DNA from 2 places in the Lentibacillus salinarum genome. Region 1 is predicted to be linked to the other one. Evidence: predicted binding sites of a transcription regulator. Region 1 holds the regulator's gene; the other holds the start of a gene.
The links. The regulator CtsR, encoded in region 1, represses protease genes until heat stress. The targets are predictions, from matches to a motif close to ATGGTCAATAAAGGTCAAACA.
Positions count from the first base shown of each region.

Region 2: the regulator CtsR is predicted to act here: its motif matches at 2,541-2,561, upstream of ACFQ4A_RS03435 (ATP-dependent Clp protease ATP-binding subunit).

Region 1 covers NZ_JBHTNH010000059.1:31-18,924, forward strand. Annotated here, with positions in the region: rRNA gene rrf (5S ribosomal RNA) at 1-95, shown strand, start outside; gene ACFQ4A_RS17830 (MgtC/SapB family protein) at 460-1,155, shown strand; gene ACFQ4A_RS17835 (CtsR family transcriptional regulator) at 1,545-2,012, shown strand; gene ACFQ4A_RS17840 (UvrB/UvrC motif-containing protein) at 2,029-2,556, shown strand; gene ACFQ4A_RS17845 (protein arginine kinase) at 2,553-3,617, shown strand; gene clpC (ATP-dependent protease ATP-binding subunit ClpC) at 3,634-6,063, shown strand; gene radA (DNA repair protein RadA) at 6,274-7,647, shown strand; gene ACFQ4A_RS17860 (PIN/TRAM domain-containing protein) at 7,889-8,986, shown strand; gene gltX (glutamate--tRNA ligase) at 9,109-10,578, shown strand; gene cysE (serine O-acetyltransferase) at 11,004-11,672, shown strand; gene cysS (cysteine--tRNA ligase) at 11,653-13,062, shown strand; gene ACFQ4A_RS17880 (Mini-ribonuclease 3) at 13,055-13,450, shown strand; gene rlmB (23S rRNA (guanosine(2251)-2'-O)-methyltransferase RlmB) at 13,453-14,196, shown strand; gene ACFQ4A_RS17890 (NYN domain-containing protein) at 14,199-14,708, shown strand; gene sigH (RNA polymerase sporulation sigma factor SigH) at 14,837-15,493, shown strand; gene rpmG (50S ribosomal protein L33) at 15,555-15,704, shown strand; gene secE (preprotein translocase subunit SecE) at 15,742-15,918, shown strand; gene nusG (transcription termination/antitermination protein NusG) at 16,123-16,656, shown strand; gene rplK (50S ribosomal protein L11) at 16,837-17,262, shown strand; gene rplA (50S ribosomal protein L1) at 17,428-18,123, shown strand; ribosomal protein L10 leader region at 18,171-18,323, shown strand; gene rplJ (50S ribosomal protein L10) at 18,356-18,862, shown strand.
Region 2 covers NZ_JBHTNH010000003.1:30,941-44,061, forward strand. Annotated here, with positions in the region: gene ACFQ4A_RS03430 (ComEC/Rec2 family competence protein) at 1-78, opposite strand, end outside; gene ACFQ4A_RS03435 (ATP-dependent Clp protease ATP-binding subunit) at 363-2,495, opposite strand; gene mbcS (acyl-CoA synthetase MbcS) at 3,014-4,597, opposite strand; gene ACFQ4A_RS03445 (EAL domain-containing protein) at 4,786-7,434, shown strand; gene pdaA (delta-lactam-biosynthetic de-N-acetylase) at 7,699-8,499, opposite strand; gene ACFQ4A_RS03455 (Na+/H+ antiporter family protein) at 8,797-10,107, opposite strand; gene ACFQ4A_RS03460 (YfkD famly protein) at 10,322-11,116, opposite strand; gene ACFQ4A_RS03465 (OsmC family protein) at 11,288-11,680, opposite strand; gene ACFQ4A_RS03470 (MFS transporter) at 11,835-13,007, shown strand.

The sequences.
Region 1 (18,894 bases):
GACACACCTGTTCCCATGCCGAACACAGCAGTTAAGCTCTCCAGCGCCGATGGTAGTTGGGGTTTAACCCCTGCGAGAGTAGGACGCCGCCAGGCAACATGAAAGAGGCTGATTCTTAAGAGGATCAGCCTCTTTATTTCGTTTATGTTCTTATAATTTGACTCCGTAATTTTTGTTCGGGGTTTAGCGAATATTTTTCCATAACACACATGTAACACCATATTATCCTTTATATTTGAGTCAAGGGGAAGGTTGTGAATATCTTTCGGTAGGCGTATACGCGGTTAAGAATGCTTTAGTATTCAACGGCTGCTGGTTATGCTGAGGGCGAGAAGTTATTCATACTGGTAAATAAGTGTGTGTTTTGTCCAACACAAATGACCGGAAAGTTTCTGTTTATTTCATGTCATCCGCATGATAATTATCGGATATAAATAGGAGTGAAGGGAGTGTTAAGGTATGTTGCCATATTTGGATGAACTTGTCGGAGATAATTTTACAATTATGATGGTCCGTATTTTAATAGCTTTAATCCTATCCGGGTTAATCGGATTCGAGCGGGAATTAAAAAATCATTCTGCAGGCTTCCGGACTCATATATTGGTCGGTGTCGGCGCTTGTCTTATGATGCTCTTATCTTTATATGGGTTTGAAATATTTATTGGAGCATATGATAACATCCGATTCGACCCGGCACGCATTCCTTCATACGTTATAAGTGGTATCGGTTTTCTCGGTGCGGGGACTATTATCGTGAATGGAATGACCATTAGGGGGCTGACGACGGCTGCTTCCATTTGGACAGTTGCCGGGCTTGGCCTTGTTGTCGGTGCTGGGATGTATGGTGCGGCCGTATTCACAACACTCATCATTTTATTGAGTCTCGTTTTTTTAAATAACTTTGAAAAGCTATTCCGGAAAGGCCGTCTTCATTTAATTGAGATTACGGCGCTGCCGGGACTGCAAATTAACCAGGTCATTTCGATTCTGGAATCGCATTCCATAGCGATTAGACAGGTGGAAATTGAGCGGATTGATGTTGGTGTGCGAAAAATCATCGTCAAAATTGAGCCGGATAAATATTTGGATCAGCTGGCTTTGTTTGAGGATATATCAAAGATAGAGAACGTTAAGACTATAACAGAACAGGAGTAACAATCCGACGTTTTCGTCCGGTCACAGAGAGTGAAAGGCCTTTCACCACATTTAACGGGCGGCAGGAGCCTCCGATTGACTGATGTTTGACTTTATGAACTACGTGGGAAAACTGCCGCTTCAGTCGACAAGTACACGTTCCTGATTTTCCCGCGTATGTGATCTAATCGTCAGGACGCGGGAGTCCTTTTCCTTTTCAAAATCTGCTGTTCCCGAGGCGTTTCGATTTATCCGAATTTGTCTAAAATAAGAATAGGATACCTCTTGCATCTCTATGTACATATCGTATAATAGAAGTAACGTCAAAGTTAGTCAAAGTCAAAATAATACCAATCCATAACTTATCAAAACGATAAATCACAGGTCATAGGATGGGAGGAGGAGGGTATATGCGTAACATTTCGGATATTATTGAACAGCACTTGAAGCAGATTTTGGAAACTGCCGGCAAAAATGCGATTGATATTAAACGGAGTGAACTTGCTGAAGAATTCCAATGCGTACCATCACAAATTAATTACGTGATTAAAACACGCTTTACTGTGGAAAAAGGATATATAGTTGAAAGTAAACGGGGCGGTGGTGGCTATATTCGGATCAAGCGGGTTAAGCACCAGGATAAAGCTGACTTAATCGATGATATTATTCAAATGATTAACCCGACTGTTTCCCAGCAGGCAGCGGTGGATGTGCTCGAGCGTCTGTTGGAGGAAGGATTGATTACCGAACGCGAAGCCAAAATCATGTTAAGTGCCGTCAGCCGGGATACGCTTGCCTTTCAGCTGCCTGTTCGTGATGAGGTGCGTGCACGGATACTGACATCAATGCTGACAACACTTAAATATTTAAATCGATAACTAAGGGGGGAACCATATGGAATGCCAGGAATGCCACAAACGTCCGGCTACACTTCACTTTACCCAGGTCATAAATGGCGATAAAACGGAAGTATATGTGTGTGAGGCCTGTGCAAAAGAAAAGGGCTATATGAGCTACCCGGAAGAGGGCTATTCCTTACACCACTTATTGTCCGGGTTATTCAACTCAACGTTTGAAAATGCCAAAGCCGCACAAGGCCAACAGACGACAGAATTGCAATGCCCGCAGTGTGCGATGACCCTATCGGAATTTAAACGCATCGGGAAATTTGGCTGTCCAACGTGTTATGAGACGTTTTCGGATCATTTGGACCCCGTTTTCCGTCGCGTTCACAGTGGTAATACGACACATCACGGAAAAATTCCGGCACGCATTGGTGGGAATATGCGGATTAAAAAAGAAGTTGATGCCTACAGAGAGGAATTACAGCGATTAATCAAACGTGAAGCATTTGAAGAAGCAGCCAGGGTCCGTGATAAAATTAAGGAATTGGAAGATCAGACACGGGGTGATGATTCATGACACTACAGCACTTTATGAACGAGGCCATAAGCCCATGGATGCGGGAGGACGGCCCGGACAGTGATATTGTCTTAAGCACCAGGATACGGCTGGCCCGGAACTTTGCCCAGTATTCCTATCCGATTATGGCTGATGAAGCGGATTTGAACCATATCAGTGATTTTATTCAGCAGGCGTATGAGCACCAGTCATTTCAGGATTACCATGATTTTGCCTTTATTCCCATTCGGGATCTGACACCGATTGAAAGACGTGTTTTGGTGGAGAAGCATTTGATCAGTCCGCATTTGGCTGAACGAAATCAGACATCCGCAGTACTCATTTCCAAAAATGAACAGGTGTCCATTATGGTCAATGAAGAAGATCATCTGCGTATCCAGCTTTACTCCCCCGGGTTTCAATTGACCCACGTTCTTAAGAAAGTGTTTGAGCTTGATGACTGGCTGGAAGAAAAAATTGATTATGCATTTGATGAAAAACGGGGTTATTTAACCGGGTGTCCGACGAATGTCGGAACCGGGATGCGCGCATCGGTCATGATGCACCTGCCTGCCCTTTCTTGGACCCAACAGATCAACCGCATGATACCGGCCATCAACCAGCTTGGTCTGGTTGTCCGTGGTATCTACGGGGAAGGCAGTGAAGCAACAGGCAACATCTTCCAAATATCCAACCAAATAACACTCGGGAAGTCCGAGGAAGATATTGTGGAAGATTTGGAAAGTGTTGTTCGCGAACTTATCGAACATGAACGAAAAGCACGAAATCATATCATGGAAAAGTCAGCAACGCGACTGGAGGACCGGGTGTACCGTTCATACGGTGTATTGGCGTACGGCCGGATCATTGAGTCAAATGAGGCAGCCAAATGTCTGTCAGATGTCCGGCTTGGCATCGACTTGGACATTATCGAAAATGTATCACGCCATATACTGAACGAATTAATGGTATTAACACAACCGGGTTTTTTGCAGCAATATGCCAGGAAAAATTTAAGACCGGATGAACGGGATGTGTTAAGAGCGTCACTCATTCGTGAACGGATGCAATTAGAGACTTAGCTAGGAGGAAAAAGATATGATGTTTGGACGTTTTACAGAACGAGCGCAAAAAGTTTTGGCCTTATCTCAGGAAGAAGCTGTACGACTCGGACATAATAACATTGGAACGGAACATATCCTGCTGGGACTAGTCCGTGAAGGTAACGGCATCGCCGCTAAAGCATTGGAATCACTGGGGTTGGAAGTAGCCAAAATTCAAGAAGAAGTTGAAAAGCTGATCGGTACGGGCAAAGAGCCAATGCAGACCATTCACTACACACCACGTGCCAAAAAGGTCGTGGAGTTATCGCAGGATGAGGCACGTAAGCTTGGTCATTCGTATGTCGGCACAGAACATATCCTGCTCGGTTTAATCCGTGAAGGCGAGGGTGTGGCAGCACGGGTATTGAACAATCTGGGCGTCAGTCTTAACAAAGCCCGCCAGCAAGTGCTGCAACTTTTGGGGAGTAATGAGTCACAGGCAGGACGCCAGGGCCGGGGTGCGCAGTCATCGAATGCCAACACACCGACTCTCGACTCACTGGCACGGGATTTAACTGTCAGTGCGAAGGATGGCAATGTGGATCCGGTTATCGGCCGCAGTGGGGAAATTGAACGGGTGATCCAAGTGTTGAGCCGCCGAACGAAAAACAACCCGGTACTGATTGGTGAGCCCGGCGTTGGTAAAACAGCTGTGGCAGAAGGTCTTGCCCAGCAAATTATTAATAATGAGGTCCCTGAGATATTGCGCGATAAACGGGTCATGACACTTGATATGGGTACAGTTGTAGCCGGAACTAAATATCGTGGTGAATTTGAAGACCGGCTTAAAAAAGTGATGGAGGAAATACGCCAAGCAACGAATATTATTCTGTTTATTGATGAACTTCATACATTAATCGGAGCCGGTGGTGCGGAAGGGGCTATTGATGCGTCCAATATTTTAAAACCCGCTCTGTCCCGTGGTGAACTGCAATGCATCGGTGCAACGACACTGGATGAGTACCGCAAGTATATAGAGAAAGACGCAGCGCTTGAACGCCGTTTCCAGCCGATCCAAGTCGATGAGCCGACATTGGATGAAAGTGTCCAGATTTTAAAGGGGCTGCGCGACCGATATGAAGCGCATCACCGTGTAACGATTACCGATGATGCGATCGAAGCGGCTACCCAGTTAGCCAACAGGTACATCACCGATCGTTTCCTGCCTGACAAAGCTATTGACTTGATTGATGAGGCCGGATCAAAAGTCCGTCTTCGTTCGTATACAGTGCCGCCAAATTTAAAAGAATTGGAACAAAAGCTTGAGGACGTGCGGAAAGAAAAAGATTCTGCCGTGCAGGGACAGGAGTTTGAAAAAGCGGCCTCATTGCGTGACTCTGAGCAGCGTCTGCGTGAGGAAGTGGAAGAGACAAAAAATGAATGGAAAGAGAAACAGGGGCAGGAAGACTCCGAGGTAACGGTTGAAGATATTGCCAAAGTTGTTTCCGTATGGACGGGTGTGCCGGTAGCTAGGATGACCAAAGACGAAAGTGAGCGGCTATTGAACCTGGAAGATACACTGCATAACCGCGTCATCGGCCAGGAAGAATCCGTCAATGCTGTGTCTAAGGCCATTCGCCGGGCTCGTGCCGGATTGAAAGATCCGAAACGTCCAATCGGTTCGTTTATCTTCCTGGGCCCTACCGGTGTCGGTAAAACCGAACTTGCTAGAGCATTAGCTGAGGCGATGTTTGCCGACGAAGAAGCGATGATTCGGATCGATATGTCCGAGTACATGGAAAAACACGCCACGTCCCGTCTAGTCGGTTCACCTCCCGGATATGTCGGTTATGATGAAGGCGGACAGCTTACCGAAAAAGTGCGGACAAAGCCATATTCAGTCGTATTACTGGACGAAGTGGAAAAGGCACATCCCGAAGTATTCAATATTTTGCTGCAAGTGCTTGAAGACGGGCGGCTGACGGACGCTAAAGGCCGTGTGGTCGATTTCCGGAATACGGTGCTGATCATGACCTCAAACGTCGGGGCAGATGAGCTGAAACGGAATAAATATGTCGGCTTTACACTGGATGATGAAGAGCAGGATTATCAGAACATGAAAACAAAAGTGACCGACGAATTGAAGAAAGCATTCCGTCCCGAATTTTTGAATCGGGTTGACGAAACGATCGTGTTCCATTCCCTGGAAAAGAAACATATGAAATATATTGTCAACCTGATGATCAAGCAGTTGCAGGATAGGCTGATAGAACAGGAAATTGAATTCACCCTAACGGATAAAGCGGTCGAGAAGATTGCCAATGAAGGGTTTGATCCGGAGTACGGAGCGCGTCCATTGCGCCGGTCTATCCAGAAAAATATTGAGGATCTTCTTTCCGAAGAATTGCTGAAAGAAAGTATCACAAAAGGAGAAAAGGTTAAAATCGGTTTAAACAATAAAGGCGAATTTATCATTTTGCCGTAGAAAATCGCATTTTAGTTATCTGAGCGGGTAGAAAAGCTGAAAGAGTCCATCCTTTCAGCTTTTCTAATCGCATATTGACATTGGGCAGATAGCATAATGGGATTTATGGAAAAATTATGGAGCGGCTTTTATAATAATGATAGAAACCTGTAACTTTCATGTGACGTCAATCGTATATAATAGAGACTATAGTGAAGGGGAAGGATTGTATTGGCTAAACGCAAAACGAAGTACGTTTGTCAGGAATGCGGTTATGAATCCGCGCGATGGATGGGAAAATGCCCCGGCTGTAACAGTTGGAATACGCTTGTAGAAGAGATTGATGCATCGTCGGCAGGCAGCAGGCATGCAATGGGCAGGGATACCAAAACCGCTCATCGTCCGGAAAGCATTACAACGGTGGAAATGCAAAAAGAACCCCGTATCACCACAATCATGAAGGAATTTAACCGGGTGCTCGGGGGAGGGATAGTCCCCGGATCACTTGCCTTGATTGGAGGGGACCCGGGAATTGGCAAGTCAACGCTGCTGCTGCAAATATCCGCGCAATTGGCTGATAAGCAACTGCCTGTTTTGTACATTTCCGGCGAAGAATCCATCCGACAAACCAAATTGCGAGCGGACCGGCTTGGCATCAATACGGAATTATTGTATGTGTTGGCCGAAACGAACCTGATGGACATTATCAATCAGATAGAACAAACAAAGCCTGCCTTTGTCGTCATTGACTCGATTCAGACGATTTACCGTGAGGAAGTAACCAGTGCACCGGGAAGTGTTTCCCAGGTGCGTGAAAGTACAAGTGAATTGATGCGCGTGGCTAAATCAAATGGTATCCCTATCTTTATTGTGGGACATGTGACCAAAGAAGGTGCTATCGCCGGGCCGCGAATGCTGGAACACATGGTGGATGCCGTCCTTTATTTTGAGGGGGAGCAGCATCACACATACCGTATTTTACGTGGCGTCAAGAATCGCTTCGGGAGTACACATGAAATGGGTATTTTTGAAATGAAGGAAGAAGGTTTGCGGGAAGTTATGAACCCTTCGGAAATTTTTCTGGAGGAACGATCACAGGGAGCGGCCGGCTCAACAGTTGTGGCGTCGATGGAAGGGACACGGCCTGTGCTTGTTGAAATACAGGCATTGATTTCGCCGACCAGTTTTGGGAATCCGCGGCGGATGGCAACCGGAATTGACACGAATCGGATCCCCTTATTAATGGCTGTATTGGAAAAGCGTGTGGGACTGATGCTACAAAACCAGGATGCTTACATTAAAGTGGCTGGTGGTGTCAAGCTTGATGAGCCGGCGATTGATTTGGCTGTAGCTGTCAGTATTGCCTCCAGCTTCAGAAACCAGCCGACTAAACCGGAGGACATCATAATTGGCGAAGTTGGGCTCACTGGGGAAATAAGAAGGGTCTCCCGGATTGAACAGCGTGTACAGGAAGCGGCCAAGCTCGGATTCAAGCGTGTCATCTGCCCGGACAAAAATTTGGAGGGCTGGACAGCGCCGGCACCGATTCACGTGATCGGGGTCAATACTGTACAGGAGGCATTGGAAGAAGGGTTAATAGGTTAAATAATTGAAACTGTCAGGCTGAGCAGACCGTCAAAAATATGGTTATACAATATTTTCCAAAACAGGACTTTCAAACTAGTCCATTGACACTAATTCATAAATATGGTATGATAAATTATTTTCCAAATTGACTCATTTTTACAGTTATGATAGGCTTTAAATGATATCGTATATTTCATCCGCCCAATGACGGTTATTATATGAAAAATGGGCAATAATAAACGATAGGAGGTGAACAGTGGTGCTAAAAAAGGTTGTTCATTTATTTTTTATCATAAGTGGAGGTACCATTGGCTATTTGTATATCCCGGATATTGTCAACTTGCTGAACCTGTCTGATGCAACGTGGGCTGCGTCCCCTTATTCAGGTATGGTCTCAGGTGCCATTATTTTATTTGTATTGTCTTATTTCGTGGCAGGTTATATTGTTGGATTTTTACGGTGGGTGGAAGAGGCTTTGATCAAAGTCCCTGTCGGTGATTTGCTGTTTGGTAGTTTTGGTCTGATTGGTGGTTTAGTGATTGCTTATTTAGTCAATATCCCGCTGACTGATATTAATATTTATATTGTGTCACAGGTATTACCGCTCTTTATTACGATTTTCCTTGGTTACTTGGGATTCCAGGTCGGGTTTCGGCGCCGGGATGAACTCATGAATCTGCTGAATTTTAACCGGAAAGAACGGGAGAAAAAACGTGTGTCTGACAGCGAAACCGTTCAAAAGAAACAGCCGAAATCCAAGATTCTGGACACAAGCGTTATCATCGATGGGCGTATCGCGGATATCTGCCAGACAAACTTCCTAGAGGGAACCATCGTCATTCCGCAGTTTGTCCTGGGTGAACTGCAGCATATTGCGGATTCATCCGATGTGTTGAAGCGTAACCGGGGCCGCCGCGGGCTGGATGTCCTCAACCGGATTCAAAAGGAACTGCCGGTGAACGTGGAAATTTACGAAGGAGATTTTGATGAGATTACGGAAGTGGACAGCAAGCTGATCAAACTGGCGAAAGTGATTGATGGCATTGTTGTCACGAATGATTTTAACCTGAATAAAGTCTGTGAACTGCAGGAAGTACCTGTTTTAAATATTAATGACCTGGCCAATGCGGTCAAACCGGTCGTCCTACCAGGTGAGGAATTAATGGTGCATGTGATTAAGGATGGCAAGGAGCATAATCAGGGGATCGCCTATCTGGATGATGGTACGATGATTGTGGTCGAAGAAGGGCACGCTTATATCGGCAAGAAGATCGAGGTGCTGATAACAAGTGTTCTGCAAACCTCAGCCGGAAGAATGATCTTCGCTAAACCTAAATTACTTGAAAAAGCGCAATAAAAACGATATAACTTAAAGAGGAAACCAAAAGTGATAACGGCATCGGTTATCACTTTTTATACGTTTGATTTAAATGGTCATGATTCATATAATCAATATGCTTAAAAGAAAGGAGTGCCACCATGACAGAGCAGGTTCGTGTACGGTACGCACCGAGTCCGACCGGGCATTTGCATATCGGCAACGCACGCACAGCATTATTTAATTATTTATATGCGAAACATTTTGACGGAAAGTTCATTATCCGGGTAGAGGATACAGATGAGAAACGGAATGTCGCCGGTGGGGAAGAAAGCCAAATGAAGTATTTGAAGTGGCTCGGCATTGAATGGGATGAAGGCGCCGATATCGGTGGTGATTATGGACCATACCGGCAGATGGAACGGCTGGATATCTATCAGAAGTACGTTGATGAGCTGCTTGAAAGAGGACTGGCCTACAAATGCTATATGACCGAAGAGGAATTGGAACAGGAACGTGAAGAGCAGCGTGCCAGAGGACAAGTTCCCAAATATGCCGGCGCCCATCGGAACTTGACAAAAGAACAGATCGAACAATTCGAGCAGGAAGGACGCAAACCAAGCATTCGGTTACGTGTTCCTGGTCATAAGACCTATACGTTCCGGGATATTGTGCGAGGTAATATCACGTTTGAATCAAGTGATTTTGGCGACTGGGTGATTGTTAAGAAAAACGGTGCGCCGACTTATAATTTTGCGGTGGCCATTGATGATCATCTGATGGCTATCACGGATGTCTTGCGCGGGGAGGAGCATATTTCCAATACACCAAAACAGATGATGGTTTATGAGGCATTTGGTTGGGATAGGCCAAACTTTGGCCACATGACCCTGATTTTGAACGAGGAGCGTAAAAAACTAAGCAAGCGTGATGAACATATCATGCAGTTTATTGAACAGTACGAGAATACGGGCTATCTGCCGGAGGCGCTGTTCAATTTCATCACGTTGCTTGGTTGGTCACCGGTTGGCGAGGAAGAGATTTTTACCAGGGATCAATTGATCGAGATGTTTGATCCTGAGCGTCTGTCCACCTCAGCAGCCATTTTTGACCGCCACAAATTGAAGTGGATGAATAACGAATATATTAAAGCTGCTGATACGGAAACCGTTATTGAACTGGCCATGCCGCATCTGATTAAGGCAGGCCGGCTGCCGGAAAACATGGATGCCGCTACACGGGAATGGGCGGAAAAAATGATTGTCCTCTATCAGAAGCAATTACAGAATGGTGCGGAAATTGTTGATTTGACGGGGTTATTTTTCAAGGAATCCATCAGTTATGACGAAGCGACAATGGACGTATTGCGCCAGGAACAGGTGCCTGAAGTCCTGCAGGTGTTCACGGATAAATTGATTCATCTTGATGTCTTTGAGAAAGATGCCATTAAGCAGCAAATCAAAGCGACTCAAAAAGAAACCGGCCATCGTGGTAAAAAGCTGTTTATGCCGATTCGTGCGGCGACAACCGGTCAGACGCAAGGACCGGAATTGCCGCTGGCGATTGAACTTTTGGGCAAAGATACTGTCCTGCGCCGCTTGGACCAATTACTGAAACAGTTGGGAGCTTAACCTGTTCACATTTGCACCCAAATGTAATATAGTGATAACATGATTAACTTTAGTTGTGTGTTCGACGAGCAGTTTATGGTTACCGGAGTTTTTGAACAACTTTTTAATATGGCGCGTTGATAGGGAGAAGTAAACGACGGCAATGCTTAATCCAGAGAGAATCATCACCGGCTGCAAGTGATTCTAAGCACCGTTTTTGAAATGCACCCTTGAGCCCGTTATGGAATGAGAGTATATAACGGCGGCGCTCTGCCGTTACCAGAGTCCGAGTTGGGAGATATGAAGGACACGTCTCCAAACAGAGTGGAACCGCGTTTTAAGCGCCTCTGTGTAGTCAATACACTGGGGCGCTTATTTTTATGACATAACACCGTTTTTGCGACGGACCCGATAAATCGAACTGAAAGAGAGGAGGAACCATCGGGATGGGGATTTTTAAGCGGATGAAAGAGGATATGGATGTTGTCTTTGAGCAGGACCCAGCAGCAAGATCTTACGTTGAAGTATTTCTCACCTATTCTGGACTGCACGCGATATGGGCCCACCGGATTGCTCACTTTTTCTTTAACCGCCGGATGTTTTTCATCGCCCGGGCGGTCTCCCAGGTAAGCCGTTTTGTTACCGGAATTGAAGTCCACCCGGGCGCTAAGATCGGCCGTAAGCTTTTTATCGATCACGGTATGGGGGTTGTCATTGGTGAAACGTGTGAAATCGGGGACAATGTCACCTTGTTCCAGGGCGTCACACTGGGCGGAACAGGCAAAGAGAAAGGGAAGCGTCATCCGACTGTTAAGGATAATGCTATGATCACAACCGGTGCCAAAGTGCTTGGAAACATCACCATTGGCAACAGCTCCAAAGTAGGCGCAGGTTCCGTCGTTTTGAAGGATATTCCTGATCACTCGACAGTGGTCGGTGTTCCGGGCCAGATTGTGATCCAGAACGGGAAAAAACTGCGCAAGAATTTGGATCATCATAAACTCCCTGATCCGGTTGCCGACCGCTGTGAAAAGCTGCAGCAGGAAATTGATCAATTAAAAGTAGAAATCGCAGAGTTAAAAGGAGTGAAGCAGCGTGGCGATCACGATTTATAATACCCTGACACAGGAAAAAGAACCCTTTAAGCCACTTGAGGATGGCAACGTCCGCATGTATGTCTGCGGTCCTACGGTGTATAACTATATCCATATCGGCAATGCCCGCCCGGCTATTGTCTTTGATACTGTCCGGCGCTACTTCGAGTATAAAGGCTATCACGTGGATTACGTGTTGAACTTTACCGATGTCGATGACAAAATTATTAAAGCAGCCAACGAAATGGGTGAACAGGTGCCGGATGTGGCCAACCGCTTTATTGATGCTTATTTGGACGATGTGGGCGCACTTGGGGTGAAACAGGCAACATACAACCCGCGAGTGACGGAAACGATGGATGACATTATTGACTTTATCGCCAACCTGATTGATAAAGGTTATGCTTATGAAGTCGGTGGTGACGTCTACTTTAAACCGCGTTCATTTGACGACTATGGCAAGCTGTCACACCAATCCATTGATGAACTCCGGTCCGGCGCCCGCATCCAGGTCGGTGAGAAAAAGGAAGATCCGCTTGACTTTGCCCTTTGGAAGAAGGCAAAAGACAGTGAAATTGCCTGGGATTCCCCATGGGGCCAGGGACGCCCTGGCTGGCATATCGAATGTTCCGCCATGGCCAAAAAATATTTGGGTGAAACGATTGATATTCATGCGGGCGGACAGGACCTGGCGTTTCCGCACCACGAAAATGAAATGGCACAGTCGGAGGCGATGAACGAAAAACCGTTTGCTAATTATTGGATGCATAATGGGTATATTAATATTGATAATGAAAAGATGTCCAAATCACTCGGTAACTTTGTGCTGACCAAAGATATTATTGCCCAACATGACCCGCAAGTTATCCGGTTTTTCATGTTGAGTGTTCATTACCACAATCCGATTAATTTTACCGAAGAACTGCTGCAGAGTGCCAAAAACAGCCTTGATCGGATTAAAAATGCTTACACCAATCTGGAGCACCGCAAGCAAACAAGTATGAATCTGGATCAGTCTGAACAGTGGCTTAAGACGATAAGGGAGCTGAATGATCAGTTTGAAGAAGCGATGGATGATGACTTCAACACGGCAAACGCCATTTCGGCTTTATTTGAGATGACAAAAGAAGCCAATCGGTATCTTGAAGAAAAACAAACGTCAACGGAAGTCATCGAAGCATTTCAGCAGGGGATGGCAAATGTGCTTGATGTTCTCGGCATCCAGCTGGAGCAGGAAGATATGCTGCTTGCTGATGATGTTGAAGCACTGTTGGACGAACGGACCGAGGCCAGACGAAACCACGATTTTAGCCGGGCGGATGACATACGAGATCATCTGAAAGCGAAAGGCATTATCCTTGAGGACACCCCTCAGGGTACCCGGTGGAAACGAGCAGACCATGATACCTGATGTCAAACAGATGAAGAGTCTAGCGCTTGCCTACATGGGGGATGCTGTTTATGAGGTCCATGTACGTGAGCATCTGCTGAAAGCCGGAAAGGTAAAACCCAATCAGCTGCATAAGGAAGCTATTCGATTTGTATCAGCCAAAGCACAGGCGGCGGTCATTCTGCATTGGCTGGAAGTCGACCAGTTGAGCTCTGAAGAGGAAGGGATCGTTTCCCGGGGTCGCAATGCGAAATCCGGGACGATTCCCAAAAACACGAGTGTCCAGACGTATCACTATAGTACAGCATTTGAGGCGCTAATCGGCTATCATCATCTGCAGGGTAACCGCGAGCGATTGGCCAAATTGCTGGAAGGAGCTGTGGCGTTCATTGAAAGGAGGAAAACATAACAATGGACCAGGATATCATTATCGGAAAGAATCCGGTTATTGAAGCATTAACATCCGAACGATCGGTCAATAAAGTCCTCGCATCAGAGCATTTGAATCAATCCTTGTTCGGAAAGCTGCAACATCTGAGCAAAAAGAAGGGGACAACGTTGCAACGAACACCCAAAAAGAAGCTTGATCAGCTGGCATCCGGCAACCACCAAGGGGTGATCGCTTATGTTGCCTCCTATTCCTATGTTTCCATGGACGACTTATATGCTAAAGCCGAAAGCAAGCAGGAAGCACCTTTTTTTATCATTCTGGACCAATTGGAAGACCCACATAATCTAGGGTCCATTTTAAGGACGGCGGATGCTGCCGGGGCGCACGGTGTCATCATTCCAAGAAGGCGTTCGGTCGGTCTTACAGCGACGGTTGCCAAAACAGCTGCCGGGGCCCTTGAACATATCCCGGTCGTCCGGGTGACGAATATTGCCAACACAATTGACGCATTAAAAGCGCAAAACGTTTGGGTTGTCGGGACAGATGCAGATGGCAGCGAGGACTATCGGTTACTTGACGGGGGATTGCCGCTTGCCCTGGTTATCGGTAATGAAGGCAAGGGGATGAGCCGGTTGGTGAAAGATAAATGTGACTGGACGGTCAGCCTCCCGATGAGAGGGCATGTGTCATCTTTGAATGCCTCGGTGGCGTGTAGCCTGTTATTGTACGAGGTTTATCGCAAAAGGTTCCCGGCTGGTGAGTAGTGATGAATGTTTTAGTGGTTGACGGCTATAATATCATCGGCGCATGGGAAGAATTGAAACAATTAAAGCTGCAGGACATTGGACAGGCGCGTGATCGGCTGATTGAACTGCTAGCTGACTATAAGGCTTATACAGGCATGCGGGTGATTGTCGTATTTGATGCCTATTATGTCAAAGGAATTGAAAGCAAGCTGAACAATTTTGAGGTTGAGATCATTTACACTAAAGAGAATGAAACCGCTGATGAGTGTATTGAGCGGATTGTGAAGGAATTGAAAACTGTCATCAACCAGGTTTATGTCGCAACTTCAGACTATGCGGAACAACGGACCATTTTTGGCCGGGGGGCCTTGAGAAAGTCTGCCAGAGAGCTCTATATTGAATTGAATGATATTGACCGGGAAATCGGACAGCAGATAAAGCAGCATAAAAACGTGCAGCCGCAAATTAAAATTCCTTTGAAAAAAGATGTTTTAGAAAAATTTGAAAAGTGGCGGCGGGGAAAGACCTGATCTTCCTGCTTCGTGTTGCCGAAGAAAGGCTGCCGGGGCTTTCACGTTAATTCTATGTTGACTATTAGGAAGCGCTTACTGTATAATACGTTTAAATTGACTACAGTGTAGTCGGGGGGTCTTTTTTGGTGAGTGTCAAACTGATAGAGACAGAAGATCGGTTCGAGAAGCTGGATGATGATGACATAATCCGGCTTATTCATCAGGGTGATAGTGGGGCGCTTGATTTCCTCATACATAAATATATTTATTATGTGCGGGCAAAAGCGCGGACATATTTTATCATTGGCGCTGACAAGGAAGATATCGTTCAAGAGGGTATGATTGGTCTCTATAAGGCGATTCGCGACTTTGACGGGGACAAGCTCTCATCGTTTAAGGCGTTTGCTGAACTGTGTGTCACCCGGCAGATTATTACGGCGATTAAAACGGCTACCCGGCAGAAGCATACACCGCTTAATTCCTATGTATCACTTGATAAACCCATTTATGACGAAGAATCTGATCGGACGTTATCGGATGTGATTGCCGGATCACAGGCGTTTGACCCCCAGGAATTGCTTGTGAGCAGGGAAAAATTCTTCGATATGGAAGGAAAACTGTCGGAATTATTAAGCGGTTTGGAGAAAGAAGTGCTCGGCCTGTATCTGGATGGGTGCACCTATCAGGAGATTTCCGTCAAGTTAAAGCGGCATGTCAAATCAATTGATAATGCACTGCAACGGATTAAACGAAAATTGGAGCAGCTGCTGGAAACAAATGAAGCAGGGATGACAGGCCGTTGACACACAAGAGCAGGCGTGCTACATTAGTGTAAGTAAAAAAACCCTGTGATGGGGTGATACGATGAATCAGAAAATCGTTTTGGCGTGCACGGTGTGTGCTAGCCGAAATTATACGACAAGCAAAAACAGATCCCAACAACCCGAACGATTAGAAACGCGGAAATATTGCAAGACGTGCAACAGGCACACCGCGCATCGTGAAACCAAATAAGGGATGTTCTTCGGTAGAGCCTGGGGGGAGACAAGCTGTGAAAATCGTGAAGTTCTTCAAGAATGTTTCAAGAGAAATGAAAAAGGTCAGCTGGCCAAAGGGCCGTGAGTTGACAAGCTATACCATTACGGTGCTGACAACTGTGGCGTTTGTGGCTGTATTTTTTGCTGTTGTTGATCTTGGTATCACGCAAATCTTAAATTTATTTTTTTAACCGCATTTATTGAATAAACAGGATCTGATTATGCTATAATGAATATGATAGATTTAGATAAAAAACCCGGCTTCTCGGGTTTTTTAATATGCATAATTTTGTGTAAGTCAGAGCGGATTCAAAAAGGAAGATGAAACCGGACTTTTTGAACAACCTTTATTAATGACGTAAGGGAGGGAAGGGCAAACATTTTGTCCTGTTGACATGGAAAAAAACTGGTATGCCATCCATACTTATTCCGGCTACGAAAATAAGGTGAAAACCAACCTGGAAAAGCGTGTCGATTCAATGGGCATGGAGGACAAAATCTTTCGTGTGCTTGTTCCAGAAGATGAAGAAACAGAAATTAAAAATGGCAAAAAGAAAACCGTTAAGAAGAAATTTTTCCCTGGTTATGTGCTGGCTGAAATGGTGATGACGGATGATTCCTGGTATGTCGTGCGCAACACCCCGGGAGTCACCGGGTTCGTTGGATCAAGCGGCCACGGCACAAAGCCCACACCGCTGCTACCCGGCGAAATCGATTCTGTGTTGAAGCGGATGGGCATAGCGGAGCCGGTAACGCAAATTGACTTTGAACTGAAAGAGAATGTCCGTGTGACAGATGGCCCGTTCAGTGAATTTACCGGCACCATCGAACATATTGATACGGACAAGCATAAAGTGAAAGTTCATGTGAATATGTTCGGTCGTGAGACACCAGTTGAACTGGAATTTTCCCAGATTGAAAAGCTGTAGGGAAAGCGGCGGCCACGGATGATTCATCGATGAATTTCAAAAAAACCTTGCATAATTTGCTGATACATGCTAAAATTCTTTTGTTATTTACCGTCTCCCGCAACATGTGGGAAGCGGTAATGCTGAGTGGGAGGGGAATGACCCTATTACCACATCACGGACTTTAAGGAGGTGTGTCTCGTGGCTAAAAAAGTAATTAAGTTAGTTAAATTGCAGATTGAAGCTGGTAAAGCCAATCCGGCACCACCGGTAGGACCGGCGCTGGGTCAGGCCGGTGTAAATATCATGGGATTCTGTAAGGAATTTAACGCACGCACGCAGGACCAGGCTGGTATGATTATCCCTGTTGAGATTACGGTATTTGAAGACCGTTCATTTACATTTATCACAAAAACCCCGCCTGCCGCTGTATTATTGAAAAAAGCAGCCGGGATTGATACGGCATCCGGTGAACCAAACCGTAGTAAAGTTGCTTCAGTCAAACGTGATCAAGTGCAGGAAATTGCGGAAACGAAAATGCCTGATTTGAACGCTGCTGATTTGGATGCCGCCGTACGTATGGTTGAAGGAACCGCACGCAGCATGGGCATTGACATTCAAGACTGATGCCGGTTTGAACATTAATGGATATAGGTTGCGATAAATGGCTCGCCATTATGACGCAACTTTTTTCATGAAAAATGCTTGACGTCCTGTTTCAGGAGGGCGTGACAGCATTTTTCGAGTGGGAGGTCTTACCGCTATAAACCACAACCTGAGGAGGAAGTAAAAATGGCAAAAAGAAGTAAAAGATATCAAGAAGCTTCCAAGCTTGTTGACCGTTCGAATGCATACGCTGCTGACGAAGCCGTTGCTTTGCTGAAAGAAACGGCCAAGGCTAATTTTGATGAAACAGTTGAAGCGGCATTCCGTCTGGGCGTTGACCCGAAAAAAGCTGACCAGCAGATTCGCGGCGCTTTTGTTTTGCCGCATGGAACCGGGAAAACAGAGCGTGTCCTGGTGTTCGCAAAAGGCGATAAAGCAACCGAAGCCGAAAATGCCGGAGCTGATTATGTTGGTGAGCAAGATCTGATCAACCAAATCAACCAGGGCTGGTTTGAATTTGACGTTGTCGTCGCCACACCGGACATGATGGCTGAAGTTGGTAAACTCGGCCGTGTACTGGGACCCAAAGGGCTCATGCCTAACCCTAAGACTGGTACAGTAACATTCGACGTCGAAAAAGCTGTTAATGAAATTAAAGCTGGTAAAGTGGAATACCGTGTTGATAAATCAGCGAACATCCATGTACCGCTTGGAAAAATCTCATTTGATAATGATAAATTAGTTGAGAATTTTGAAGCGATTGCCGACGCTCTTATGAAGGCCAAACCACAGGCATCCAAAGGTGTCTATATGCGCAATGCATCTATAACGTCCACAATGGGGCCTGGCATCAGAGTGGATGTTTCCAGCTACCGTAGCTAATGACTGATTGACTTTCCATGATCAATCACGTATAATGAATACTGTTATAAAATAAATACGTTGTACCGTAGACAGTAGGTGCGGGTAAAACTGCTTAATGTCCTGCCGAGGTGTTTGAGAGCGAATGACTCATCCTAATTAGAGTGTCATTTGTATACACAAAGCCTCCATGTCTGCATGGAGGCTTTCTTAATAGGTACGGTATGAGGAACGTTTAATAGGAGGTGGAACAATGGCCAACAGCAATATTATCGAACAGAAGAAGCAGCTTGTCGACGAAATTGCTGAGAAATTCCGCAACAGTCAGTCAACAGTTCTGGTAGACTACCGTGGTCTTAACGTAGCCGAGGCGGACGAGTTGCGTAAACAGCTGCGTGAGGCAAATATTGAGTTTAAAGTTTATAAAAACTCCATGACACGCCGGGCAGTTGATGCGGTCGAGTTGAACGCGTTGTCCGATACATTGGTAGGACCAACCGCAGTGGCGTTCAGTAATGACGATGTGGTGGCGCCGGCTAAGATTTTGAATAACTTTGCCAAAGAACATGAAGCATTGGAAATTAAAGGCGGCGTTATCGAAGGCGAAGTTGCAACGCTTGAACAAATCAAAGAATTGGCGGACCTGCCGAACTACGAAGGCATGGTATCCATGCTGCTCAGCGTCCTGCAAGCACCTGTACGCAACTTTGCATACGCCACAAAAGCGATTGCCGACCAAAAAGAGGAAGAGAGCGCATAAAGCTAATGCCGAGTAAATCGGCATAACGGATT
Region 2 (13,121 bases), on a different contig from region 1:
TTCAGCGTATACGGCTGGCAAACTGATAAAAGAGCAAATGATGAGAATTACAGTCAATATACTAATATACCGTTGCATGATAAACATCCTTTATAGCTGGTTGCTTTTAGTTTTTGAAGTTGGAATTTCTATTATGCGAAATGAGTGGCGAAAATATTAGCTTAGGATGAAGCTAGGTTGACGTTTTAGTGTACGCCGATTTCCTCATGTCCATACTTGTCCATTCGGGGTAAAGATTTCTTTCTTCGGCTGAAGTTCGGGCTGAAGTTCGCCCGCTCCGACGGCATTTTTAGACAGAAAAAGCCGCTGACCAGAGTCAGCGACTTCCTTTTCTTATCTACAATACTGATTGTAGATTCACTTTATTTCATTTTTCCAACAACAATCTCGCCATCGTTGACATCGACGCTGACAGCTTCAACCGATTCTTCTTCCAGAATGAGGTCGGTCAGCTGATCTTCAATTTTGTCCTGGATGACGCGGCGCAGTGGTCGTGCACCAAAGCGGCGGTCATAACCAAGGCGGACAAGTTCTTCTTTCGCAGCGTCCGTAATCGAGATGGAGATATTATTTTCTTCAATGGTTTCTTCCAGCTCGTGAAGCATCAAATCAACAATTTGCAACAAGCTTTCTTCCTGAAGTTCATTAAATTGAATTATGCTGTCAAATCGGTTCAGGAATTCAGGTTTAAAATAAGCACTCAAGTTTTCCAGGGTTGACACAGCATCATGTTCGTCACGGTTAAAACCGACATTGATTTGTTTTTCACCTGTTCCAGCGTTACTGGTCATAATGATAACCGTTTCTTTAAAGCTGACCGTGCGGCCGTGTGAGTCAGTCAGTTGCCCGTCTTCCATGATTTGCAGGAACATGTTTTGCACGTCAGGATGTGCTTTTTCAATTTCATCGAGCAAAATGATGTTATACGGATTGTGGCGGACTTTTTCAGTTAACTGACCTGCTTCTTCATGGCCGACATATCCTGGTGGTGAACCGATGATTTTCGATATGGCGTGTTTTTCCATATACTCACTCATATCGAGACGAATCAGGCTGTCACGTGTGCCGAACAATTCTTCAGCCAGTGCTTTCGTCAGTTCGGTTTTACCGACACCTGTTGGGCCGACAAACAGGAATGAACCGATTGGGCGATATTTGGATTTCAGACCTGCACGGCTGCGGCGGACGGCTTTGGCCACTTTTTGTACTGCTTCGTCCTGACCAATAACTTTGGCGCTGAGATGTTCACCCAAATTGCGCATCTTTTCCTGTTCATCTGCTTGCAGCTTCGTGACCGGAATACCGGTTTTCTCTTCCACAATCAATTCAATATCGGAAATGTCCACATCAACAACTTGTTCTTCATCTTTTGCTTTTTCCAGTTGTTTTTGCAGCTGGATTTCCTGATAACGAAGGTGTGCTGCCGTTTCGTAATCTTCTTTTTCAGCAGCGGCTTCTTTTTCCCGGACGACTTCATCCAGTCGGTTTTGGATGGTATCCGAATCTTTTTCCGCGTTGTCGAGATTCAAACGTGATCCGACCTCATCCATCAAGTCGATTGCTTTATCCGGCAGGAAGCGGTCCTGGATATAGCGTTGTGACAGTGTCACGAATGCGCGAATCGCTTCATCGGAATAGCGGACTTCATGGAATTTTTCATAGCGATCTTTGATACCGCTCATGATCTGGATAGCGTCTTCCACGGATGGTTCTTTAACCATCACTGGCTGGAAACGACGCTCAAGGGCAGCGTCTTTTTCAATCTGACGATACTCTTTCAGTGTGGTTGCCCCGATCAGTTGCAGTTCACCGCGTGCCAATGCCGGTTTCAAAATGTTGCCGGCATCCATTTGTGAACCTTCGGCGGTACCTGCGCCAACCAGCAGATGGATTTCATCGACGAATAGGATGACATTTTGCCGTTCTTGCAATTCCTGAACAAGCTGTTTCATCCGTTCTTCAAACTGGCCGCGCATGCTTGTATTAGCAACAAGTGATGCGACATCCAACAGATAAATTTCTTTATCCATCAGTTTGGCCGGCACTTTGCCTTCCGTCATTTTCAGCGCCAATCCTTCGGCGATCGCTGTTTTCCCGACACCAGCTTCACCAATCAGGATCGGATTGTTTTTGTTCCGGCGGTTCAGTGTTTCAATCACACGTTTCACCTCGGTGTCACGGCCGATAACCGGATCGATCAAACCAGCACGGGCAGCGTTGGTAACGTTTTTGCCCAGTTGATCAAGTAAACCGTTACCATTGCCGGTTCCTTGCTGTGTTTTCGTTCCGGTGAACCCTTGACCTTGCTGACCATTTCCCTGGAAAAATTTATTAGCAAAATCGCCTTGCTGGCCTTGACCGAAGTCACCATTCATCATGCTGCCCTGGATTTCCTGAAAACATTGATTACATAGATGCATATTCATTCGTTCATTGTTGATTTGCATTGCGACGTTAATGGATGCTGGACGAGTACCACAATTTTGACATTGCATATGTGATTCCTCCTTATTTTCATAAATAGATTGTTGAAAGGTTTGACTTTGACTATCTTTGACCTTTGATTCTTATTATACTCTGACCTTCTTTGACTTTCAAGGGGGTTGCCTAATTTTTTTCGAAAAAATAATTTCCTGGAAAACCCTTTGTATACGGGGGTTGCACTTCTTTTTCACGAGATCTTAATAGGTTTCACTATCACTATTAACGTCAAAAGGGCCACCCTAAACATAGGACAGCCCATTAAAAAATACACTTTAAATTTTGGCTCTTCACCATAATCTATGGTTGATAAATCAAATTTAATTTGATGATAGCGATCGCTACGGAAAAACACTACGCTTTCCGTGGGCCCCGAGCTCAGCCTCCTCGAAAAAAGAAGTTCGCTTTTTTCTGCTCAAGTCTACACTGCGCTTTCCCACAGGAGTCTACGTGTTTTTCCTCCGCTATCTAGTTGGTAATACCATATTTATTCATATATTTCAACCCTAGATTTTGGTGTTGACCCTAAATTTTATTTGACCTTTTCCTTTTCTTTCTCCCGCAGTTCTACTCTCCTGATTTTCCCTGACGTTGTTTTCGGCAGTTCATTGATAAATTCAATTTTCCTCGGGTATTTATACGGAGCGGTCAGGTCTTTTACATGGTCCTGCAGGTTCCTGACCAAATCCGGGTCATCAGGATTGATGCCATCCTGCAGCACAATAAAGGCTTTGACGATATTGCCGCGGACCGCATCAGGACTGGCTACGACCGCACATTCCTGGACAAATGGATGTTTGACCAGGGCATCTTCCACTTCAAACGGCCCAATCGTATAACCGGAGCTGATAATGATGTCATCACTGCGGCCTTCAAACCAGAAGTAGCCGTCCTCGTCCTTTGAAGCCTGATCACCTGTCACATAATAGTCCCCGCGCTGGGACATTTTCGTCCGCTCCGGATCTTTGTAATATTCTTTGAATAACGCCGGGCTGTCCAATTTCACAGCAATATCACCAATCTCATTGGCCGGAACCGGCTGCCCGTGTTCATCGATTATGTCTACATCATTTCCTGGCGTTGGTTTGCCCATTGACCCGGGTTTGACGTCCATGCCTTTCATAAACCCAAGCAATAATGTATTTTCGGTTTGACCATAACCATCGCGAACCGTCACCTTAAAGTAGTCGTGGAACGTATCCATCACTTCTCGATTCAGCGGTTCTCCGGCCGATACGGCACTGTGTAGCACAGGCAGCTGATAGTCATCCAGGTTATCCACTTTCGCCATCAGCCGGTACTCGGTTGGTGTGCAACATAATACATTAATCGCTTCATCCTGCAGTAGCCCCAAATAAGTCTTTGGATCAAATTTGCCATGATAGACAAAGCCAGTGGCGCCTGATCCAAGCACCGATAAAAACGGACTCCAGATCCATTTTTGCCAGCCTGGTCCGGCTGTGGCCCACACTTTATCACCTTCATTAATACAGAGCCAATTCTCAGGCGCCGTTTTGAGGTGGGCATATCCCCAGCCATGTGTATGTACGACTGCTTTCGGGTTTCCGGTTGTGCCCGATGTATACGATAAAAAGGCAATATCATCGCGGGATGTATCAGCCATCTCCAACTGACCCGATGCCTTGTTCTTCAATTCATCCAGATGGTGCCAGCCATCGACTTTTTCCCCGACGGAAAACAGTGTTAACTGATCGAATTCATTGACACCGGTAAATTCGTCAACGAACGGATCATAACTGACCACCGCACTTACTTCACCGTGACTGATCCGGTACTGTAAATCCTTTGTCTTCAACATTTCCGAACTTGGAACCACGATCATGCCGACCTTTAATGCAGCGAGATAGGTTTCATAGGCTTCAATCAGTCGGGGGATCATCACAAGCACTTTATCGCCTTTTGTCAGCCCATTTTCCGTAAAAACGTTACCAATTCTGTTGACATTCCCCATCAGTTGCTCATAGGTTATCGCTTTCGAATGGCCCTCTTCATCCTGCCAGATGATAGCGTTTCTATCCGGGCTTTGGGCTGCATATCGATCCATTTCCGAGACGATATTATAATCCGCCGGCGCCATTAAATCCGCTTTGTTCATCCTATCACTCCAATCCTTAAGTGTAGGGTTAGTATATCAGAATTTATATAAAATTTAAATAAATAATTGTAATCCTTGCATTGGCAGCATTCGACATTTTATGACATTTTTTAAGATAAATATTTTAATTTTTGAAACTTTATATTACAATATCTATAATGACCTTTAATAGAAGGGTGGGACTCGCCTTGCGTGAACCGCGTAAAAAACCTACCGGGCCGGCTACTTGGTCTCATTTTTTCCATAAAGAGAACGATATGCCTCAGCTATCAACGGATGATTTCCAGCAATTTGCACAAACGCTTGAAGAACTGGAAGTGAGCAAAAACCATCTCGAACATGCGCAGCAAATTGCCCAAATCGGCAGCTGGGAATATAACATTCCCGACGATATGTTAACGTTCTCCGCCTATGCCCGTGACATTTTCATATCCGAGGAATCAGACGGGAATCCCCCGCTCGATAAGGCGCTTGCTTATATCCACCCGGAAGACTATGACAAAACCTCTGCAGCCGTTTGGGAGGCAGCTGAAAAAGGGATCGGTTTTGCTGCTGATTTCCGGATTTGTCACGGCAATACGCATGACATACGCTATTTAAAAGCCCAGGCAGAAGCGATATGGAAAGATGACAAGCCCTATAAACTGGTTGGTGTCGTCCAGGACTGTACAATACAGCATTATTTGGAAAATCAGGTGGAAGCGTCGAAAAAACGGATCCAACTGATATTGGACCATTTAACTGTCGGGCTATGGATGAAAGAATATGCCACCGAAAAAGTCGTGTATGTTTCCGAAGGCGCCGGTGAATTGCTGCAATACCCGCTGTACGAGCTTTACGAGGTGCCGGGTATCTGGGATGACCTCATCCATCCGGCGGAAAGAAAAGAAGTACTCAGCCGCCAAGAGATTCTAAAAAGAGGCGAAACACTGCAACATCAATACCGTATCCAGTGCGGAGATGGCACTTTGAAATGGGTTTACGACCAGACAATCCCCTGGTTCAATGAACAAGGTGAACTCACCCACCTGTTCGGAATGCTGGCGGATATTACCCACGAAGTTGAAATGCGGCAGAAACTTGAATATCTGGCAACCCATGATGCCTTGACGGCCCTGCCAAATCAGCGCAGTTTATATGAAAAATTGGACACGCTGTGTGAACGTGATGCGTCTTCAGGATTTGCCCTGTTTTATCTCGATCTCGACCGTTTCCAGCTTATCAATGACTCGCTTGGCTATACGTTTGGTGATCAAATTCTAAAGCGGGTGTCCAACAGACTCGTGTCTGTGCTGCCGGATGATGCCTATCTTGCACGCATCAGCAGTAACGATTTTGTTGCCGTGATAGAAAACGCGCCATCGCAAGAATTTTTATTAAATTTGTCCGAACGAATGATTGAAACCATTGAAATGCCGTTTACAATCGATAGCTATGAGTTGCATATCACCACAAGTATCGGGATCAGTTTTTATCCGGAAGACGGCGATGATAAGCTTTCCCTGATTCAAAACGCGCATGCTGCCCTGCACCGGGCCAAACAACTGGGCAAAAACAATTATCAATTATACTCGATGTCCAAAGACATTACATCCTATAAAAAATTCGTACTGGAAAAAGATATGCGAAAAGCGATTGAAAATGAGGAATTTGAAATCTATTTCCAGCCGCAAATCGAAACGGGTACAGGCATTATTAAAGGGGCCGAAGCATTAATCAGGTGGCATCATGCCGATTGGGGACTGGTATCTCCGGGTGAATTCATTCCGCTGGCCGAAGAGAACCACCTCGTGCACAAAATCGGTCATTGGGTGATCGAAAATGTCTGCCGGCAATTACGTTCCTGGAAAGATCAGGGTTTTACGTTACGTCCGATTGCCATTAACGTATCCCCCATCCAGTTAATGAAAAAAGGATTGGTTGACGTTGTTGCCAAACAATTAAGCCATTACGATATACCAGCCAAGTATCTGGAACTGGAAATTACAGAAGGTACATTGCTTAAAAGTGAAAAAATGGTCTTGAATACCTTAAAGGATTTGCGGGAATTGGGGATCAAAATCGCCCTTGATGATTTTGGTACCGGTTTTTCATCCCTTATATACTTGAAAGAATTTAACCCGGATATCATCAAGATTGATAAAGCGTTTATCCAGAGTTTAAACGCAGAGAACAACAGGGAGGCAGCAATCATCTCCTCGGTTCTCCATTTGGCCAAAGGGCTTGATATGAAGGTGATCGCTGAGGGTGTGGAGGAACATTCCCAACTGGAATTCCTAAAACAAAACGAATGTGGTGAATGTCAGGGCTATCTGTTTTCCAAACCGGTTTCTCGGAAAACATTCGAGCAAATGCTGGTAACTGGTTACCTGAAACCCTCTAAACCTAAACCGCATATGCCAGCTAAAGAAGAACGCAGAAAGTATTACCGGCTCGTCTTCCCCAACCCTTTACTTGGTAACATGACCATTGTAGAAATAAACGAGCGAACGGTGAACCTCGGTTCTGCGCAGGTGTTGATCCTGGACATCGGGCTTGGCGGTTTAAAAATTATGACCTCACTCAAATTGCCAGTGCATTCAAATATTAAATTGAATTTTAACGTTCATTTGATGGGTGAATCGTTCCAGTTGGAGGGCCGATTGGTGTGGAAAAATGAAGCGAAAGGCGATACCTTTTACTATGGCGTCGAATTTAACATATCGGAGCAGGAAAAGGACAACCTCGCCGCCTTCGTCAACAAAATGAGCGCTCTTCAGCGCCTGAATCAGCAGATCCCGGATACGTATTTTATCGAAGGAAGCCCATATGCCTATATAAAGAATCATCATCTATAATAGAATAGGGGCTGGGACATAACTAAAACGTTAAACATTAAAGACGAATGATGACCGGAAGATTTAAGTATAATGTTGGGATAAGTCTTAACCATCGCTGCGGAAAAATACGCCGCTGGTTTTAGTGGAAACCCATTATATTATAAAAAGAAAAATCCAAACTGATTCGAATTTCAACTGACGAATTTTGAATCATAGTTCGGATTTTTCTTTGTTTCAATACTTTTGTCCCGACCTCTTTCTTTTGGCGCTCATTAAGAACCATCAATAACCGTAAATGGGCCGCGGCAGATTATCTTTCATCACTAGATGATCAAGACTTTTGAATTGATACCCTTGTTTTTTCAATTCCGTTATGGTTTTATCCAAGGCTTTGGCATTATCGGATGATACCGTATGAAGCAACATAATCGCCCCGGGATGGATCTGGTCCATGATCGTTTCATGGGCATACTCCCAGCCTTTTTGCTTATTCGTTTCCCAGTCGACAAATGCCAGCGACCAGAATATATGGGTGTAACCGAGCTCTTGGGCCCAGTCGAGCGTCTGTTCACTGAACATCCCTCTTGGCGGGCGTAAATAGCTGATGTTCTCCTGATCGGATACGTCGGCCACCGCCGCTTCCAAAGCCTCCAGTTCTTCCTGCATGGCTTCTTTCGTGACGATGGTAAAATCCGGGTGGTGATACGAGTGATTCCCAATAATATGCCCTTCATCAGCCATTCGTTCGACAAGGTCCGGTTCGCTCTCAACATAATGACCGGTCACAAAAAAAGCGGCCGGCACGTCATGTTTTTTCAGCACGTCCAGAATATCATCGGTATAGCCTTCTTCATAGCCATTATCAAATGTCAAATACACAACTTTTTCACCGGAATGGTCCGCATAGTAAGCACCGTATTCCTCAAGTATCTGTTTATATTGGCCAACGTCCGGAATTTGATGATCATCATTTTTTTTAAATCCCCATCCGTAACCGCCGGCCGCATGCGTGACATGCGCATTCGGCAAAACAGCAAGAAAGCAAATAAGGAGCCCAATTGCTGTGGAAACATACCTTTTCATAGCAGACCCCACCTATTTTTTCCCTTACTTTGTCCGTAACTGTTTGCATTTATTCATAGGATGGGCGGGCTGATGTTGTTCTCAGGCTGATGTTTTTATTCTTGCGCCGAAGTTCTCGCTTTCAGGCTGAAGTTTCCAGTCTCACGCCGAAGTCTTCGCTCTCAGGCTGAAGTTTCCAGTCTCGTGCTGAAGTCTTCGCTCTCAGGCTGAAGTTTCCAGTCTCGCGCTGAAGTCTTCGCTCTCCGGCTGAAGTTTCCACCTCGGAATTGGCATTTATTTTCTGACATGCATCATCATTTACAGAATCATCGACGCCGCCCACCCGAACACAATCAATGGAATATTGAAGTGAATGAATGTCGGCACACATGTATCCCAGATATGGTGGTGCTTACCGTCAGCATTCAGTCCGGATGTTGGTCCGAGTGTGCTGTCTGATGCCGGTGATCCCGCATCTCCCAATGCTCCGGCTGTACCGATTAGGGCAGCGGTGGCCATTGTGGAAAAGCCTGCTGTCAGACAAATCGGTACAAACAGTGCTGCCAGAATCGGAATGGTGCCGAATGACGACCCAATCCCAATTGTAACGACAAGGCCGACCAGCAAGAGGATTAACGCGATGATTGCCTGATTGTCACCAAGAAATCCGGATGACATTTCGACAAGTGCATCGACCGCACCCGTATCTGTCAACACCTTTCCAAAACCGGATGCAACCAACATGACAAAAGCGATTTGTCCCATCATGGCAATCCCGTCGGCCATGACCTGTTCGCCTTTTCTGAACGGCACAACCACAAGCGCAAACATGAGGACCAGCCCAGTCAGCGCACCAGCGATCAAATTTTGGGTGATAATCTGAACGAGCAGCGCACCTGCTATAGCAACCAATGTCAGACCATGTTTCCGGTTAAAGGTGACGTTTTCTGTTTTCCACGCCGTGAAATTCGCTTCACTTCCGCCTGCTCCCGGAATCGCCTCGCGATCATTTCGATACGTGAACAAGACGGCAATCAAGAGTCCGACGATCATGCCTGCCCCGGGGATCAGCATCGAAAGTGCCGTCTGCCCCATCGTAATAGCGGCACCGTTTTCAGTCATCCCGTTCTGAATGGTTTCGTGGAAGAGCAGACCGAAACCGGCCGGGATCATGACATACGGTGCTTTCAGCCCGAACGTCAAAGCTGTGGCCACACCGCGGCGGTCCACTCTCATCTCATCAAACAATTTTAATAATGGCGGAATTAATATCGGGACAAAAGCTATATGAACCGGGACCAAGTTTTGCGATAACGATGCCACACCGGCAATGGCCAGCATCATCATCGTTTTTTTGCCGGTCAACACTTTAATTAAATAGTTTACCAAAAGCGCCGTAATACCTGTATAACTGATTGCCACCGCAAAAGCACCAAGCAAAATGTAACTTAATGCGGTACTGGCCTGATCGCCCATGCCGCTAACCATCATATCGATTGCGTCAACAACGGACAATCCCGACAGCAGCCCGGCCGTTAATGCTGCAGCAATAATCGCAATAATGACATTGACCCGCAGTAAACTGAGAACGGTCAATACCAATACAGATATGATAACAACCCACTCCATAGTCGTTTCCCCTCTCTCTTATCTCTTTTCATGTTCCATTCAATACTTTAACATGATAAAGCATTAAAGAGATGAGGTCAACCCTGATCGTGAAATTAAATCCTAGTTGTGCGAAGAGGTCGTTATTATGATAAACGGTTGATGTTCTCTTTCTCCGGTTGATAAAAGGGGCTCACCCTGGGATATTCCCAGGGAGCCCCTTTTATCCATCAACCTATTGCAGCTGGAAGGAAAATGACACATGGTCCTGCACCGGTATCCAGGCACCGATACCTTGTTTAGTGACATTCTGGATCACGATTGATTTCTTATTTCCTTTTAACTGGAAGTACACTTCGCCGAATGTGACTTGTCCCCTCTCATTCACGGCAGGGGCATAAGCTTTTAGTTCCCCGTGTTTTTTTACCGGTACATTATACGAATTCTCCTTTTCTGTATTTTGACCAATGACCGTTGTATAAGCGAGCGGCAAATCAATTTTATCTTTTGCCTGTAACAGCATCATTTTTTTGATATCGTCCGGATTGGCAATCTTGTTTGTCAAAGCGCCTTTAATTTCCTTTTTTTCCTGCTGATTATACTGCATTTTCTGGTCGGACTCACCACCGATATTATTCAGTTCATTCGAATTGATTTTTTGGTATTCCCAATTGATGTTGGTCTCATCCGATTTATAATTCAGCGGCCACCTGCCGATATAGACCATCCCCCGGTAGCCAAACGAAATAGGCGATGGATTGATCGACGTTTCGTTAAGTGTCTTGATCAGATCTGGATTCTCAATCGGGATGTCAACGCCATCAATTAATTCTTTAGTCAATTCACTGGGCTCGACCACTTCCTGATCTTCCGTTGAGTTGGGATACGTGTTTTCTTTGGAAATGTTTAAGACGTGACTCGGTACCTCGAATGCGTCGTCATCTTTTTCTTCCTTTTCTTCAGCCAGTCCGTTAACAGGGATCAGTAAGACTAATGCCATTAATACCATGATGTAAAGTTGTTTATTCATGTTGTCCCATTCCTTTCGTTCTGCTTATCATATAAGAAAAAGTCGGCATTCGCCTCGCTTATAGCGAGTGCTGTCGTTTTTCTTATAAGGTCATCCTCAATGACGGTACGAAAAAAACTAACGTCTTTGGCGTTAGTTTTTTCGGACACATGAATATTATACGGTTAAATATTAACGGCTTAGCTCAATCGTTTCCAATGATTCCTCAATCGTGATGCTGTCTTCAACCGAGCGGACCATGGAACAATTTTTCCGAGCTACTTCCAGGTTTTTATATAACTTATCATCATCCAGATGGTAGCCTTTAATGATGAAATGCAAGCTGATCTTCTCAATCCGGTTGGCCACATCCGAATTGCGCTCCACGTCTGCTGTCACCTGCAGATCTTCAATGTCTATCCGCTGTTTCTTTAAAATCTTCCGAAAGACGGAAGCGCTGCAGCCAGCAATTGACGCAATCATCAATTGAAACGGACGGAAGCCGAATGCTTCATCTCCTGATATGTCCAATTGACCATAATCCAAATCAATACGTATACCTTCTTCTTTCCCGTAAAAATGCATGATAAAGTTCAACTCCCTTATAATAGTCTTCTATTATTATTTACCCTTCATCGTAAACCATAACGCATTTTGGTGGAAATATTTGAATTGACCTCCCCGTAAAAAAACATTACATTGAATGAAGCAACACGACGTTTATGGAGGGAGAAAAATAATGGTATCCGCACAGACCAGATTCTGGATATTAGTTGCACTTGTTTTTATATCAGGCTTTTCACAAGGTATGATTCTCCCATTATTATCCATTATCCTTGAACAAAACGGTGTCTCATCCTCCATCAACGGCCTTCATGCAACGGGTTTGTATATGGGTATACTGATTGCGTCACCTTTTATGGAAAAACCAATGCGGCATTTTGGCTTCAAACCGATGATTATGGCGGGTGGTATGCTCGTATTCATCTCCCTCGCCTTGTTTCCTTTCTGGGAAGCTTTATGGTTCTGGTTTATCCTTCGTGTCATGATCGGAATCGGGGACAATATGCTTCACTTCGGGACGCAAACATGGATTACCACGACCAGTCCGAAAGAAAAGCGTGGAAAAAACATTTCATTCTATGGCTTGTCATTTGCATTGGGATTCGCCGTCGGACCACTGATGACCCGGCTCCTGGAAATCCACCAGGCATTGCCGTTTCTCATATCAGCTGTCTTCAGCATAATCGTCTGGTCAGCTATGTTCTGGGTCCGAAACAGCCGGCCCGATGATACGGATGTCCACTCAGCAGGCAGTACCAGCTCTATACGGCGCTTTGCCCAAACCGGCAAATTGGCCTGGGTTGCGCTTTTGCCTGCTTTTGGCTATGGCTTTCTGGAGGCGACACTGCATGGCATTTTCCCTATTTATGGGTTGCGGATTGGGCATGATGTGAACATATTATCGTTAATCATCCCTTTCTTCGCCGGGGCAAGTATTATTACGCAGATTCCTTTGGGCGCCTTAAGCGACCGGATTGGCAGACGAAAGATTTTACTGATGGTTCTAACAGGCGGGATTCTTTGCTTTCTGTTTGCTGCAATGTTTGAAACATCGGCGGCAGCATTGTTTATTGCATTTGCCGTGTCAGGGATGCTGGTTGGTTCACTCTATTCATTAAGCATAGCCTTTATGACCGACTTGCTTCCGCCGTCACTCCTGCCGGCCGGTAACCTGATGACTGCTATTGCATTCAGCTTTGGCAGCTTATCCGGCCCTTATTTAGGCGGGTTGTTTATTGACCATTTTCCTAATGTATCCTTTTTCCATCTGATTACTGTTATGCTTGCCATTATGCTGGTGATTATCCTTTTCAAGCGGGATGGTGGCTTGCAAAGCAGTACCAGTTAAGGGACACACCATTACTAGGCACCCCTTTTCATCATGAGGTTGCTTTCACAATAGCCATAATAAAGCTGCCCCAACGATGGCAGCTTTTTAAAAAGATAAGAATGCATAAAGTTT